2 regions of the Neobacillus sp. DZ-9 genome follow, and region 1 is predicted to be linked to the other one. Evidence: riboswitches for the same ligand, from Rfam matches in the RefSeq annotation. Region 1 holds a riboswitch; the other holds the start of a gene.

What was found. A riboswitch is a leader RNA that binds a small molecule or an ion and turns the genes downstream of it on or off. The one in region 1 is predicted to bind ZMP and ZTP.
Region 2: it holds a riboswitch for ZMP and ZTP, as region 1 does, so the genes downstream of both, AC59HZ_RS24125 (phosphoglycerate dehydrogenase) here and AC59HZ_RS26435 (bifunctional 5,10-methylenetetrahydrofolate dehydrogenase/5,10-methenyltetrahydrofolate cyclohydrolase) in region 1, are expected to answer to the same signal.

What each region holds. Positions count from the first base shown of each region.
Region 1 covers NZ_JCAIOL010000013.1:8,496-16,215, reverse strand. Annotated here, with positions in the region: gene AC59HZ_RS26465 (GerAB/ArcD/ProY family transporter) at 1-989, shown strand, start outside; gene AC59HZ_RS26460 (GerAB/ArcD/ProY family transporter) at 1,105-2,217, shown strand; gene AC59HZ_RS26455 (cation:proton antiporter) at 2,822-3,970, opposite strand; gene AC59HZ_RS26450 (spore germination protein) at 4,215-4,436, opposite strand; gene AC59HZ_RS26445 (hypothetical protein) at 4,706-4,957, opposite strand; gene AC59HZ_RS26440 (Spo0E family sporulation regulatory protein-aspartic acid phosphatase) at 5,225-5,485, shown strand; ZMP/ZTP riboswitch at 5,553-5,636, shown strand; gene AC59HZ_RS26435 (bifunctional 5,10-methylenetetrahydrofolate dehydrogenase/5,10-methenyltetrahydrofolate cyclohydrolase) at 5,708-6,547, shown strand; gene AC59HZ_RS26430 (DUF3238 domain-containing protein) at 6,809-7,387, opposite strand.
Region 2 covers NZ_JCAIOL010000010.1:82,313-90,032, reverse strand. Annotated here, with positions in the region: gene AC59HZ_RS24145 (cbb3-type cytochrome c oxidase subunit I) at 1-1,234, opposite strand, end outside; gene AC59HZ_RS24140 (cytochrome c oxidase subunit II) at 1,297-1,764, opposite strand; gene AC59HZ_RS24135 (hypothetical protein) at 1,777-1,917, opposite strand; gene cyoE (heme o synthase) at 2,157-3,089, opposite strand; gene AC59HZ_RS24125 (phosphoglycerate dehydrogenase) at 3,499-4,698, opposite strand; ZMP/ZTP riboswitch at 4,767-4,845, opposite strand; gene AC59HZ_RS24120 (NAD(P)/FAD-dependent oxidoreductase) at 4,891-5,952, opposite strand; gene AC59HZ_RS24115 (ABC transporter ATP-binding protein) at 6,203-7,048, shown strand; gene AC59HZ_RS24110 (iron-hydroxamate ABC transporter substrate-binding protein) at 6,999-7,720, shown strand, end outside.

The sequences.
Region 1 (7,720 bases):
TGTGGATTTCGCCAATTGTGGGTTCACTCGTTGGATTTTTTAGTTTGTTTATCGTGTATCAATTGCATAAGCACTATCCAGCAAAATCGATTATTCAGTACAGTGGGGATATTATCGGACGGATTCCAGGAAAAATCATTGGGCTTATCTATCTGTTCTTTTTATTGCATTCAAGTGGCATTATAACCAGGGAGTATGCGGATTTCATTATTGCTGCTTTTTTGCCGAGAACCCCGATGAGCGTAATCATGGGGGGGATGATTTTGGTCTGTGCTTTTACAGTACTCAGTGGTTTGGAAGTGTTGGGAAGAGCTGCTCAAGTGTTTGTTCCAATATTTATGGCTCCGCCGTTACTGTTTATTTTACTGATTCCTGACTTAAAACTAGAGAATATCGTTCCAATCATGGTGCATGGTATGATGCCCTCAATCCTGGGTGCTGTAATTCCGCAAGGTTGGTTTAGCGAAGTCTCCCTTATCTCAATGTTTCTTCCCTTTTTAACGGATCGTGAAAAAGGGGGAAAATGGGGAATAATCTCAGTGATTGTTATTATGTTACATCTAGTTATTACCAATATCGTTTGCCTTCTCTTGTATGGTGAATCAGTAACAAGTTATGCCTTCCCAGTGCTTTTTGCTTTCCGATACATTAGTGTTGCTAGTTTTTTTGAACATCTTGAGGCAGTCGTGGTCATTATTTGGGTGATGGGGGCGTTCATCAAAATTTCGGTGTTCTATTATGTACTTGTTCTGGGAACAGCACAATGGTTAAATCTTTCCGACTACCGGCCGATTGTGTTTCCGATTGGTTTTCTTGTAAGTCTAGTTTGTATTTGGGCAACTCCCAATGGGCAAGAATTGGGCCAGTTTTTAAGGACAATCTCCCCTTTTTATATACCAACTATAATGACATTCATTCCGATGTTGCTCCTTCTGATCGCAATCATCCAGAAAAAGATGAGGAAAAAAAAGACATCCTGCTCCTACTAATCCATAACATATAAAGAATATTATCGATGTAAGAGATTTTCTACATGTTTTTTATGAGAATAACAAAGGAAAAGTGTAGTGTGGTAAAAAGTGATAGAAAAAAGGAGAAAAGAAAATGATTGAAAAAGGGAAAATTTCTGCTTTTCAGATGGGCGTGATAATGTATCCTGGCATCCTAGCTACAGCAATTCTTACAGTTCCTTCTATTACAGCAACATATGCAAAGCAGGATCTTTGGATAGCCCCGATATGGGCCTGTCCTATTGGCTTACTGATAGTCCTTGTTTTTCTTCAATTGCACAAGCATTTTCCCGGAAAGAATATTATTCAGTACAGTGAGAATATTTTGGGGCGTTTAATTGGGAAAACACTCGGGATTTACTACTTGTTTTTTTTTCTTCATAACAACGGTTTCGTTATACGTGAGTATGCCGAGTTCATCATCACCTCCGTCCTTCCAAAAACCCCAATCATATTGGTGATTGTTGGTATGGCACTAGTTAGTGCATTTGCTGTAAAAGGAGGAGTGGAAGTGATTGCCCGCGCAGGACTGGTTTTTCTTCCATTGTTCATGCTTCCTCTTCTGCTGATGGGGTTGATGGTTCTTCCTGATATGGAACCACGTAACATGCTTCCTGTCATGGGAAATGGGATTAAACCCTCTTTAAAAGGTGCTTTTTTTCCAATTGAGTGGTTTGGTGATTTTATTTACATGTCTTTTTTGCTGCCCTTTTTGAAGGAAGAAAAGGGAGGAAAATGGGGGATGTTTTCAGTAATGGCTATCACACTGACCATGGTGATTACAAATTTGACTACCATTTTTGTATTTGGCGGGACTACCACGGATTTGGTATATCCAGTAATGAATGTTTTTAGGTATATCAGCCTTGCTCATTTTTTCGAGCATGTTGAATCGATTGTCATAGCAGTTTGGATTACTGGTATGTTTATTAAGTTTTCGCTTATTTATTACGCGCTTGTACTTGGGGTAGCTCATTGGTTGAATGTGTCTGATTACAAATCGTTAGTACTTCCAATTGGATTTCTTCAAGTTATATTCAGTATATGGGTAGCTCCAAATTTTCAACAGATGGGGCAATTCTTTACTACGGCTGGTTCTTTTTATTTTCCCTTTATGGAAATCATGCTTCCGCTTTTTCTTTTGTTTGTGGCTCTTATAAAAAAGAAATACAAAGATAAAAGCCCTAAATCTTCAAACGTCCAATAATGACCATTAGCCTGATAAACGTATTAATAAAGAAAAAAAGAGCTTTCTACCGAAGTAGAAAACACTTGATATTATCGCATATTCTCGTGTTATTGTGCGTCCTATATAACGCAAAAAAGTACCATTGGTCTGTGTTTAAGCACCTAATCCCTATTTATTTTGATTTTAACATTCGAAAATCATTCAACTAAATTCCGAATTTCTTTTAGTCACCTTTGTTAAAGTTACAATTTAAGGATCAATATCAAAACTATATCATTTTTCGTGATATTCTAACTTAAAAAAGAAATTCCGATTTTTTATTACTATTACTGCAGTTAAAATAAGTAAAAGAACGGTCATTTTACATGATTGTCCTTTTTATTTTTATCTTACTTTAACCCTATCGAGATTTAATATTTTGAATATTAAGTTAATATTTATTTTTGGTAAGTATTCTAACCGTTGATTTTTTATATTCAATTGACCAAACCTTCCAGTAATCAGCCCTTTAGCTTAATAGGTCCTAATAAAAAAGATTAACAAAAAAGGTGTTTGAATTGAAAGACATTATTCATATGCAATAAAAGACGGCAGCAATTTTTGCTACCGTATCGATTATCGTCTAATTAACTTGTGTAGTTGCCTGCTTTGATTTGAAGAACCACTTCATCATTGGTGGAGTAACAATTGTTGTAATTAATACCACAACGATAATAACCGCAAACATATCTTGAGTTAACAAACCATTTTCTAAGCCAATTGCAGCAATAATGAGTGCTACTTCTCCCCTAGATACCATTGCAGAACCAATCCCTAAAGAGCTATTCCAATTAAACCCAGATAATTTTGCTCCAATTGAAGCTCCAATTAATTTTGTTAGTATCGCTAATATACTTAAAGATACAATTATTCCTAAATTTTCACTGATACCAGAAAATTGGGCAGTAACACCAATGGATGTAAAGAATACAGGAACAAATATCGAATAACTAATGGTCTCAACTTTCTCAGTTACCTCGTGTTTAAAATTTGTTACACTTATTGCCACGCCCGCTATATATGCCCCGATTATTGCAGCAACTCCTGTGTATTCTGCCAGATAAGCAAAAACAAAACAAGTAATTAATGCAGATGAAATGACGGTTTCTGTTACTTTTAATGAAGAAAATTTATTCAAGAACCAAGGAACTACTTTCCAACCTACAAGAATTGCTCCTGCAAAGAATAATGCCTTCATCAATACAACCATTGTTAAATTAACATCGCCACCAGCAAAACTCATAAGGAATGCCAAAGCGATAATAACAACGACATCATCTATTACAGCAGCACCTAAAATAGTAGTACCTTCACGGGTCTGTAATTTGTTCATTTCTTTAAGTGCTTGAACAGAGATACTGACACTTGTAGCAGATAGCAATAAACCTAAGAACATTGATTGTATAGATGTAAGATTTATCATCAATCCAGCAAAATAACCCAGGAATAATGGAACAATAATACCGCCAAAACCGACAAATGTTGATGCCTTTCCCGTTCTTTTAAATTCATCAATATCTGTTTCAAGTCCAGCAATAAACATAAGCAATATAACACCTATTTGACTAAATTCCGTTAAAGTTTCAGTCTCGTGAATAAGTCCTAAAACTGAAGGTCCGAGCACAATTCCTATGAGGAGTTTGCCAAGAACTGAGGGTTGCCCCAATCTCACACTTAAGCTCCCGGCTATTTTTGCTGCGATTAAAATAATTGCTAATTGAAGTATTAACATATGAATACCACCTCCAATGATTATCTTTTGTAGAAAGGTAAAAAATACACAAAAAGCCTGTCACCAGGACATAATTATCCCCTGGTGACAGGCTCCTCCAATAAAACTATTAATTATTTAGTTTCTAAACATTATATACGATTGAAAATTAAAAAGGTTTCGTTTTTCTGGTTATACATTCTACTTTTTTACTATTTCAATAAATATCCTTGTACCACAGTTTTATCCACATTTTCTTAATTCTTTAGTTATCTTTAACTATAGGTTGGTCCACTAAATTTGTTTGTGCAACATTAATTGGACTAATTCCACTACATATAAAGATTTGTCCCCCCGTATTACCAGAAGCTGCACCGGCGTTAGTTTTGGTTGCAAATTTAGGAGAAATAAAAAGTGTATCCCCAAACTCGACGATCCCTTGCCCTCCTATACTATTTATTGTCACATTACCAGTAAATGCGGGCATTAATGACCACCCTTTAAATTAAATTAGATTATTTAAAATATGATGACGGATTTCTTTATGTTCGTTAAATTTGCATCTTTCTTGGTTAGATATCTATTTTAGTAACCTTGATCTTACGTTCAATAACATTTAATCGATTACCCAAGTAATAAAACAAAACACACTCTTTAAAAAGCCGATTGCTTACTTTTATGGAATCGTGACCATGGCTGGTTACGACCGGGAGAACCGTCCCCTTGGATCCTCCCATAGATCTACATGATTGTCTTTTACCAATAGATATCATCCAATGTAGGAATTGGCCGGCTTTCTATTTCTTTTACTACCTGAGTGATATCTTCTGACCCGTTCACAATCACTTTTTTAATGACTGTTTTACGAAATCCGCTTTCCCATTTTTTGTCTTGTATGAATTGATAGGCTACCTTTGGAATTTCGCTTTTATTCCGTGCATAAAAATATCCACTAGAAGAAACACCTGAACCATCGATCGTTAAGTTAACATCCAGAAGGAACTCCATAATATCACCTCTTGCTCTATTATAGAACATATGTTCGCTTTAACGCAACAGATACGGTTCTCATGGTTTCTGATGTGGTTAGTTAAAACCAGAAGAACCGTCCCCATGGCACGTGTCGAAAACCTACACTCTTCGTCTATTTTTGTCTCCTTTTATCTTGTTTTATCGAATCTATTCCATATTCGGTAAAGAATGCTATAATTCATCTCAATTAAGATTAGATTATTTTACTAAAAGTTTACTGAAATTCACGAGGTGATATCTGCAATGAGACTGGAACACTTTGAAGCAGCAATAAATGAGAAAAAGGCCGAAATGATTAATTTAGGAATGACAAAAGGACTTCAAAATGAAGAAACGATCTATTGCAGCCAAGAACTAGACAAACTACTGAACGATTATAATAGGTTATTATTAGACGCTAAACATTCTAAATCAAAAAATTATTACTTTGACCTTCCCTCTATTCTTATTACACAACTACATAGGATTTTATCGATTCATTCCAGATATTTTTTTATTAATTGAAAGCACCACCCTCCCCTTGGCCATCTTGACATTTTTCTTTTATATGTTATCTTTTTGTTATAAATGAAACAGTCACAGTAACTGACGACATCTGTGGAAAAGACCACAAGGAAGCTGTGATTGGTATTGTCGGGTCGTCTGGGCAGAGATAAGGAATATCCTTTTAGAGATAAGGATATTGTCCTTATCTCTTTTTTATTATCATTCCTGGAGGCGAAAAATATGGAGAAAATCATTTTGGATGGAAATGTTGTAGCTCAAAATATAAAGGATCAATTAAAAGGACGAATTGAATCATTAAAAAACAATGGGGTCACACCATGCCTTGCCACGATTTTAGTTGGTAATAATCCTTCCTCAGAAACATACGTAAGAATGAAGGGGAATGCTTGTAAGAAATTAGGTATAAATTCTATTCGTGTACATTTGCCTGAAGAAACAACGACAAACGAATTATTAGAAACAATTAGAGAATTAAACGAAGATCCAACTGTACATGGTATCCTTTTACAACATCCAGTTCCACCGCAAATTGATGAACGAATGGCTTTCGAAGCAATCGATATTCGCAAAGATGTAGATGGTGTTACAAGTGCTGGGTACGGTCAGACTGCATTGGGATTTGGAAATTATCCATCATGTACTCCAGCAGCCATTATGGAAATTATAAAATATTACAAGATTTCAATCGAAGGTAAACATGCCGTTGTTGTTGGTAGAAGCCCAATCCTAGGTAAGCCTGTTTCTGCGTTGCTTCTTAACGAAAATGCTACGGTTACAACTTGTCATTCTAAAACGGCTAATTTACCTGATATTTTAAAACAAGCAGATATTGTGGTTGCTGCCGTTGGTAAGCCCCAATTTATTCAAGGAAGTTGGATAAAGGAGGGCTCCGTTGTCCTAGATGCGGGATATAACAAAGGAAATATTGGAGATATAGATTATGAGAGTTGTTATCAGGCTGCAGGTGCGATAACACCTGTGCCCGGTGGTGTAGGCCCTGTTACCATTGCCATGTTGCTGAAACACACTGTTGATTCAGCTGAGAAAAACATGTTTTAAAGATAAAGTTGTTAAAAAACGACCAATACAGAGATAGAAACAGGTATTGTAAATTAGGCGAAGCAGTCTTTAGTTGAACAAGAAAATCTATTGCATCTTTATTAGACCTTGTTAAAAGCCCTTCTCTCCAGAGAGGGCTTTTCTTATTTAAGAAAAGCACCACCGTTATGATAGTCAATCTTCTTAAACTAAGCACCCGTTAGCTAATTGAATGACCTGCACTTTTTATACGACCAACTTGAAGGCGAAATTCACTGATTCTCATGCTTCAAAATGATACTCCATATCTCCAGCCATTGCCGCTGGCGTATCGCCCGTCTTTCGAAAGTCATGGGCGTGCAGGAGTTGAAAATCCCCAAAATCCAATTGTTTATAGAACTCGTAACACGGAAACCCATCATGACTTCCCTTCACTTTCACGGAGCCATCCTTATGAGCGTTTATCTGCAGAGAGTAGTCTACCGTCGGCTCATCAGGACGAAGCGGATTGTTTGCACTCGCTCGCATAGTTAATGATACCGTTTCCTCGCTCCACACTTCGTCTTCAACTCGAATACCGACTGTAGACGCTTTTCCTTGTTTGTACTCGACTAAGCCGTCTGGGGTTGTCATTTTGAGGACAGTAATACCCGTATCGGAGAAAGATGTAATTCGTTGCTTAATGAAGTCAATAACGACCTCCTGCTCTACACGGCAACGCCCAGTGTTTACCGCATACGGAGTGAATTCCCTTGCATCCCCCTGATATTCGTAAATCATGCCTGCAGAATCTTGAATTGCTGGTAGATAAAGCATACCGCCGATGAACACAGTACCTCTAATTTTGATTATTTCTGCCATAATAGAAGCTCCTCACTGACTCGAAGTTATTTTTAAAAGATATTTATAGTATTCGAGGGTTATTAATAATTTCCCTCTTTGTAACTATCCTGCATCCTATAGTTTAAGAAGATACCTTCAAACTCCATACTGATGTCAACATGAATATTCAATCATGCTTGAGTTTTTTATTTCATTAAATGGTCCTTAACATAAAGAAAGAGGACAATTCATGCTTCCGAATTGCGCCCGATTGTGGAATTGCCTAATTGGCGTTTTTAAAAAACTTTATTGTAATTAAAATCTTTATTGTCATTCAACAGGTCCTTTGCTATGAGCGCACAGGTGAGATGA
Region 2 (7,720 bases), on a different contig from region 1:
TCCAAGTTTGAATGACGCCTAATCGATTGATTTGTGGTGTTAACACCCGTTTTGAAATATACGGAACTAACCAGTAACTAATTCCAAAGAAAGTCATCACAACGGACATACCTAGTGTTAAGTGGAAGTGTCCCACAATCCACATCGTATTGTGAACAACCTGGTCTAATTGGTTCGTTGTTTGTGCGATACCGCCTGCGCCTGCTGGAATGAAGGCCACCATCGCGATAAAAGGAGCTAAGAAACGAACATCGCCCCACGGCATCTTTTTATACCAGCCGATAAATCCTTTACCGCCTTGTTTTCTTGCAGTCCGTTCAAATACTGCGAACATCGCCCATGCTGTCATTAAGGACGGGAAGCCGATTGCCAAACTCATAAATACGTGCAAGAACTTAACAGATTCAGAAATACCTGGGTCGATGATTTGATGGTGGAATCCACCGGTAATGTTCATCACAACTAATGCGATAATAACAACGCGGGTTAATGTATCACTCCAGCGTTTTCCGCCCATAATTTTTGGAACCACGACATACCATGCAGAAGTAGCGGTTAAATACCAAATATTAACGAGTGTGTGGCCAAATGCCCAGAATAGAGTACGGGCAAGCATTACATTGATGGTTTTAACCCATCCTAATGACCATGGAATGATCATAACGATTACTTCTACTGCTACAGGAAGCAGCGCGAACAATAACAGGATAAATACTCCAGTTGCAAAATAAGCAAGAATCGGAACATGCTGTCCTTTATGGTTCTTTCTCCAATCTGCTACATTGATGAAGGCCCCGATACAGCAAGCCCATACACCTAACACAATGAATACTAAACCAAAGTAAAACATTGGTGATGCTGCCATCGGTGGATAGAATGTATACATGACAGAGGCATTGCCCATTAAAATCGGGATAACCGCTAAGACAAATCCGATGATTTTCAGCCCAAATCCAGTCCAAGCGATTTTTCGAACTTTAGGAAGCAGCCCGCCTAATGTATGGGACATGGCTGCATAAAAGTAACCAATGGTGAAGAAAGCCGTTAAGACAACTACCAATAAAAGACCGTGTGCGGTTAAAACTTTATAATAATTAAGCCATGTCGGCAGTTCCAGCAGGCCTGCCCGGTTTAAGCCTTGCAGCAGCCCTAACAGTCCGCCTAAAAATAATGCGGCAAATGCGACAAAAATATATGATTTCGTTAATCTGCCATCCTCATTGCTGATCCCCATTACTCTATTTGCATTTTCTTTAAATGTGTTCAATTTTGCTGTTTGCACTTTGATTCCCCCCTTTATTTAACCGTAATCGTGGTACTCATCATCTGGTGGCCTGCACCGCAATATTCATTACATAACACTAAATATTTTCCTGGCTTATCAAATTTCTGTGTGATTTTTTGAATGTGTCCCGGCGGCACCATCGCATTTAAATTGGTTCCGGCCACTTCGAATCCGTGAACAACATCCTTTGAAGTTAAGGTAAAATGTACAGTTGAACCAGCTGGTACTTCAATATTGCCTGGATTAAAACTGAATACCTGCAGCGTCATCACCACGTTGTATTCCTTATCGCCCACTTTGGTAATCCCCGGCTTATCGAATGGCGCTGTTTGATCGACTTTTTGCGGATCGATGAGTTCTTTATTACTTGGAGGTGCCATATCTAATGCAAATGCTTGGTAGCCCGTGATCAGCATAAAGATTACAATGATCCCAAAGCTTAAGGACAGCCATATCTTTTCATCCAAATGCATTTTCATCTCTTTTCCCCCCTAAACCCGATCCATATATAGCCCGAAAAGGACTAAATACGTAAATAGAATGACGGCAGCGACGACTCCGACGGATATCCAGGTTCCTATATTCGTCTCTTTTTCTGCCCTTTTTTTCTGGTTAACTTTTGTTGCTCCCACCAAAATCAACCCCTTTAATTATTTCTTACCTACATCATAATTGGGAACGGTTTTCACTGAAGTGAACTGCGTCACACGAAATTACCAATTTTTAAAAAAAGGAGGCATCTTTCTTGACTTGTAGAAAAAAAGAGTGCTCTAAACCGTGCCGTTATCACGGTTTCTAACGTGTCTATGTACTTAAATAGCAAAAATGACAAATCCGTGAACAAAAAAAACTGCCTCCAATTGGGGCAGTTTTAAAAGATTGGTAAGGTTACGATCACCACTAACAGAAAAATAATCATGATATAATTCACGGAATAGAGAAAAACAAGACGAGCCCACTGCTGATCATTTTTTGTATAAAATCCTTTCATGCTCACAGCTAACCAGCCAACGTTAAGCAAAGAAGCAATGACAACAAACGTCATTCCGATCGGCACTAAGAAAAACGGCAAAGGAAGTAGGCAGACGGCATAGACAAAAATTTGCCGCTTCGTAACCGCAAACCCACGCACCACCGGAAGCATCGCGACTCCTGCCGCTTTATATTCGTGATATTTCCTCATGGCAATCGCATACGTATGCGGCATCTGCCAAATAAACAAAATCAAAAACAACATCATCGGGACAACATGAAAACCGGATTCAATCGCCGTCCAGCCAATTAAAGGAGAAACCGCACCCGAGACACTTCCGATAATCGTATTAAAGGTATATCTCCGTTTCGACCACATCGTATACAAAAATACATACGTGAACCAGCCGACAAAAGCATAAATGGCTGCTTCAATCGTGGTAAAAAGCAACAAGGTGAAACCCAAAATCGTAAAAGCAATTCCCATCGTTAATACAATTTTTAAAGAAATATTCCCAGTTACCGTTGGCCGATGTTTCGTCCTGTCCATGACGGAATCGATATCAACATCATACCAGTTATTAAGGACAAGGGCTCCGGCCATCACCAACGTACTTCCAATCATCGTTAGTAAAAAATCCCCCCAATGATTGGTTAAGGATGAATCTGTAAAATATAACGCTAACCAAAATCCGGAAAAAACAGGCAATACATTGGCAATTAACACACTTGCTTTGAAAAGTGCTTTTATATCTTTAATCAGACTGGCTGGTTTTCCAGCACACGATAATGAAGTACTCTGTATTCGATATGGCAATCCATCTCGGTTCATCGATTTCCCACCATCCTACTAAATTTTTTGTAGTTTGATTCCATTAAACCATACATCCAAAAACTCATAAATGATTTTCATCACTCTCATGTTGTTTTCTAGTTTAGCACCATTTGTGGGCATTGAAAAACTAAAAAAAGACGACCTTTAGCATTCAATAGGTTTGAATGAAAGTCGTCTTTTTAAAATTTGAGGATAATTAAGGACATTTCCCATGCTTCCGAGGCTAGTTTTGTCCTTAAGGAGCTTTATTAAGGACATTTTGCTTGCTCCCGAAACTAGTTTTGTCCTTAAGAAGCTTTATTAAGGACATTTTCCTAGCTCCCGGGGCTAGTTTTGTCCTCAAGGAGCTGAATGGGATTATAGGAACTATTTTCAGCGCCCATTAAATTTAAGTACTTTTTCTTATCTATATAACTCGGACGTTAACAATACCCTCAATCTGCTTAATTTTTTCTTCCAAGCTAGGAATGATATCGCCGTTTACTTTGTTATCAATATCGATGATGGTATAGGCATAATCCCCTCGGCTTCTGTTAACCATGTCAGCGATGTTTAATTGGTAGGTTGAGATAGCTGAGGTAATCTGGCCAACCATATTAGGAACGTTATGATGGAAAGCTGTGACCCGGCGCTTTCCGGTATACGGCAAGGAAACGTTTGGAAAGTTGACTGAGTTTTTGACGTTACCTGTTTCAAGAAAGTCCTTCACCTGACGCGCCGCCATAATCGCACAGTTTTCCTCCGATTCTTGAGTAGAAGCACCAAGATGAGGAATAGGAATAGCATTTTTCATTTTTAGCACATTTTCATTCGGGAAATCGGTGATATACTTGCCAACCACGCCGCTTTCCAGGGCAGCTGCCATATCGGTTTCATTCACAAGCTCGCCGCGTGAGAAATTCAATATATGAACACCAGGCTTCAACAGGCTAAAAGTGACTTGATTAAACATTTCCCTTGTATCATCTGTTAACGGGACATGGACCGTAATATAATCAGACTCAGCAAACAACTGTTCAATCGTCATCGCTCTTTGAACATTGCGGGACAAGTTCCAGGCAGTATCAACAGAGATAAACGGGTCAAACCCAATCACATCCATATCTAAATCAAGCGCATCATTCGCAACTAGCGCCCCGATCGCACCCAGGCCAATAACACCTAGTGTTTTTCCCTTAATTTCTTTTCCAACAAATTGCTTCTTTCCTGCTTCAACAAGCTTCGGAATTTGCGCACCCTCGCCTTCCAACGTCTTGGTCCAGGCAATTCCGGCAAAAAGGTTACGGGATGAAGCCATTAAAGAGGTAAGCACCATTTCTTTTACCGCGTTCGCATTCGCACCAGGGGTATTGAAGACAACGATTCCTTGGTCCGTACATTGAGTAACCGGAATATTATTGACACCCGCCCCTGCACGGGCGATTGCTTTTACATTATTGCCGATTTCCAATGAATGCATATTAAAGCTTCGAACCAAAATAGCATCTGGGTTTTCACAGTCATTGTCGATAGCAAATTGACCCTTTTGAAAAACCTTAAGCCCGCTTTCGGCAATATTATTGAGCGTTTTAATCGTTTTAACCTTTTCTAAAGTTGTTGTGTTCATCCTTATTCTCCCCTTTTCGCTTGTGGTGGTTTCTTAGAAAACAGAAAGAGGCAAGGGATAAAATCCCTTACCTCTGCCCAGGCGAACGGCTGCGACACTATGTGCTCCCTCACGGTGATCCGTGTTTCGCCAGTTACACATAGCCTTTTTCATTTATTTTAATTTACCAAATTGTCGCTCAACTTTCAACCCTTAAAATATTTGTTCTTTTATCAATTGTTTTACTAAAGCCTTATTCCGCTTTTTAAAGAGTTCATTGTGGGAAGAAACCATCCCCGCTTTATGGGCGTCCGGCTGGATAAATTGCTTGGCCTTATTCACAGCGTTGGCTGCATCCTGAAAAGCGCCCGCAATTAAATTCACTTTTCCATCGTACATGAGGATATCTCCAGCTGCGTAAAGTCCCTCTACCGATGATTCACTCACAGCATTCCCCGCAATATAGAATTCTTCGGCTAATTGAATATTCAAACTGCTATTTTCAAGCAAGGCCGCATCACGTTCATAGCCATGATTAATGATTACTTCATCAATCGGCAAATACGAGAGCTCTCCTGTTTCATGATTCGTCAGCTCTACTTTTTCAATGGCCTCATGATCGCGGCTTGCCATCAGCTTGGTAATCGATGTATGAAACAAACAAACCGCTGAACTCTTCATCAGTTGCGTTGCCTGTGCTTCATGGCCCTTTAAAGCATCCTTGCGATAGGCTATGTATACCTTTTGGGCAATGGACTCCAGTTCATTCGCCCAATCGATGGCTGAATTTCCACCACCTGAAATGATCACGGTTTTATCTTTGAAATGCTTTAAAGACTTCACGGTGTAATGTAAATTAGACACCTCAAATCGCTCAGCACCCTCTATCTCTAGCTTTTGCGGCTTCAATATCCCGCTCCCTATGGCAACAATGACGGTTTTCGAAAAATGGATTTGCCCAGAGGCAGACTGCATGACAAAAATCCCTTCTTCATTCCTCGTAATCGATTCTACTTTTTCGTTTAACACGACGGTGGGGTTAAAGGTTAAACCTTGCTCCACAAGCTGCTCCATTAATTTCGCTCCTGGGATCGGCGTCTGTCCGCCTACATCCCAAATCATTTTCTCTGGATATACATGAATTTTCCCGCCTAATTGCGGCTGGAATTCGATCAACTTTGTCTTCATTTCTCTAAGACCGCTATAAAATGCCGAGTAAAGACCTGCCGGCCCTCCGCCAATTACCGTCACATCATATAATTCCTGCTGCTCCATTTTTGAACACTCCCCAGCAATGAATGGTAACTTTAACCTTTACATATATTCTATTTTAAATGATAATGATTATCAATATCATTTTTAAAAATTATTCCTCCCCTTTTCAATACCCTTCAACACTCCGGTCTCCCTTTCAATTATTGTTCTTCCACCTCAAAAAAGTTGTTGACAAATATGAGAACGACAACATATAGTTATTTTTGATAATGATAATCATTTTCAATTACTTGAATAAGGAGGACTGGGAATGGTTCGCCTCTATACTGAAGCGTTAAACATTGGCTATGGGGAACAGCTTATTGTTAAAAATCTAAGTGTCAAAATACCCGATCGAAAAATTACCACCATAATCGGCGCAAACGGTTGCGGGAAGTCCACCCTTTTAAAAGCAATCACTCGGATTATTTCACAGCAATCTGGCTCGGTCATTTTGGATGGAAAAAATATCTCTAGTGAAAACACTAAACTTCTAGCTAAAAAAATGGCCATTCTGCCGCAGACACCGGAAAGTGCGAGCGGATTAACTGTCGGCGAGCTTGTTTCCTATGGACGTTTTCCCTACCAAAAAGGCTTTGGCCGCCTGACAAAAAGGGATTATGAGGTCATAGACTGGGCATTGGAAGTGACAGGGACCTTAGCATTTAAGTTTCGCCCTGTTGATGCCTTATCAGGAGGCCAGCGGCAGCGTGTCTGGATTGCCATGGCCCTAGCACAAGAAACCGAAATCATTTTCCTTGATGAACCAACAACCTACTTAGATATGGCCCATCAGCTGGAAGTATTAGAGCTTTTACAAAAGCTGAATCTCGAACAAGGACGCACCATTGTCATGGTCCTTCATGATTTAAACCAGGCTGCCCGCTTTGCCGATTATCTCATTGCCTTAAAAGAAGGACAAATCGTGAAGACCGGGAATTGCGAGGACGTCATGACCCCTGATGTCTTGAAAAAAGTGTTCCAGATTGATGCCCAAATCGGCAGGGATCCGTGGACCAACAAACCGATGTGTATGACTTACAATCTATTAAAAGGAGAAATGAAAAATGAAAAAACTGCTATTTCCGATTTTCCTGCTCTTAGTGTTAATTATTAGTGCATGCAGTAGTAACGAATCATCCGGCAAGGAAAAGAGTTCCTCAGAAGAAAAACCAAAAACGATTACATACCAATCTGAAAATGGACCAGTTGAAGTACCTGCCAATCCAAAGCGTGTTGTGTTGCTTTCCGGTTTCACTGGAAATGTCCTCTCACTAGGCGTCAATGTTGTCGGTGTCGATGTTTGGTCGAAGAATAACCCTACTTTCAAGGATGAATTAAAAGATGTGGCTGAAGTTTCCGATGAAAACCTGGAAAAAATCATTGAATTAGAACCTGATTTAATCATTGGTCTTTCCAATATTAAAAACCTCGATAAATTAAAGGAAATTGCCCCAACCGTAACCTATACGTGGGGAAAGGCCGATTATTTAACCCAGCACGTAGAAATTGGCAAACTATTAAACAAGGAAAAGGAAGCACAGGCCTGGGTGGATGACTTCAAAAAGCGCGCTGGGGCAGCCGGGGAAGAAATCCGTGCCAAAATTGGTGAGGATGCAACCGTATCGGTCTTTGAAGCATACGACAAGGATCTGTATGTATTCGGCAATAACTGGGCGCGCGGAACAGAAATCCTCTATCAGGCCATGAACTTGAAAATGCCGGAAAAAGTAAAGGAAGATGCCTTGAAATCTGGCTATTTCACGCTTTCTGCCGAGGTCCTGCCGCA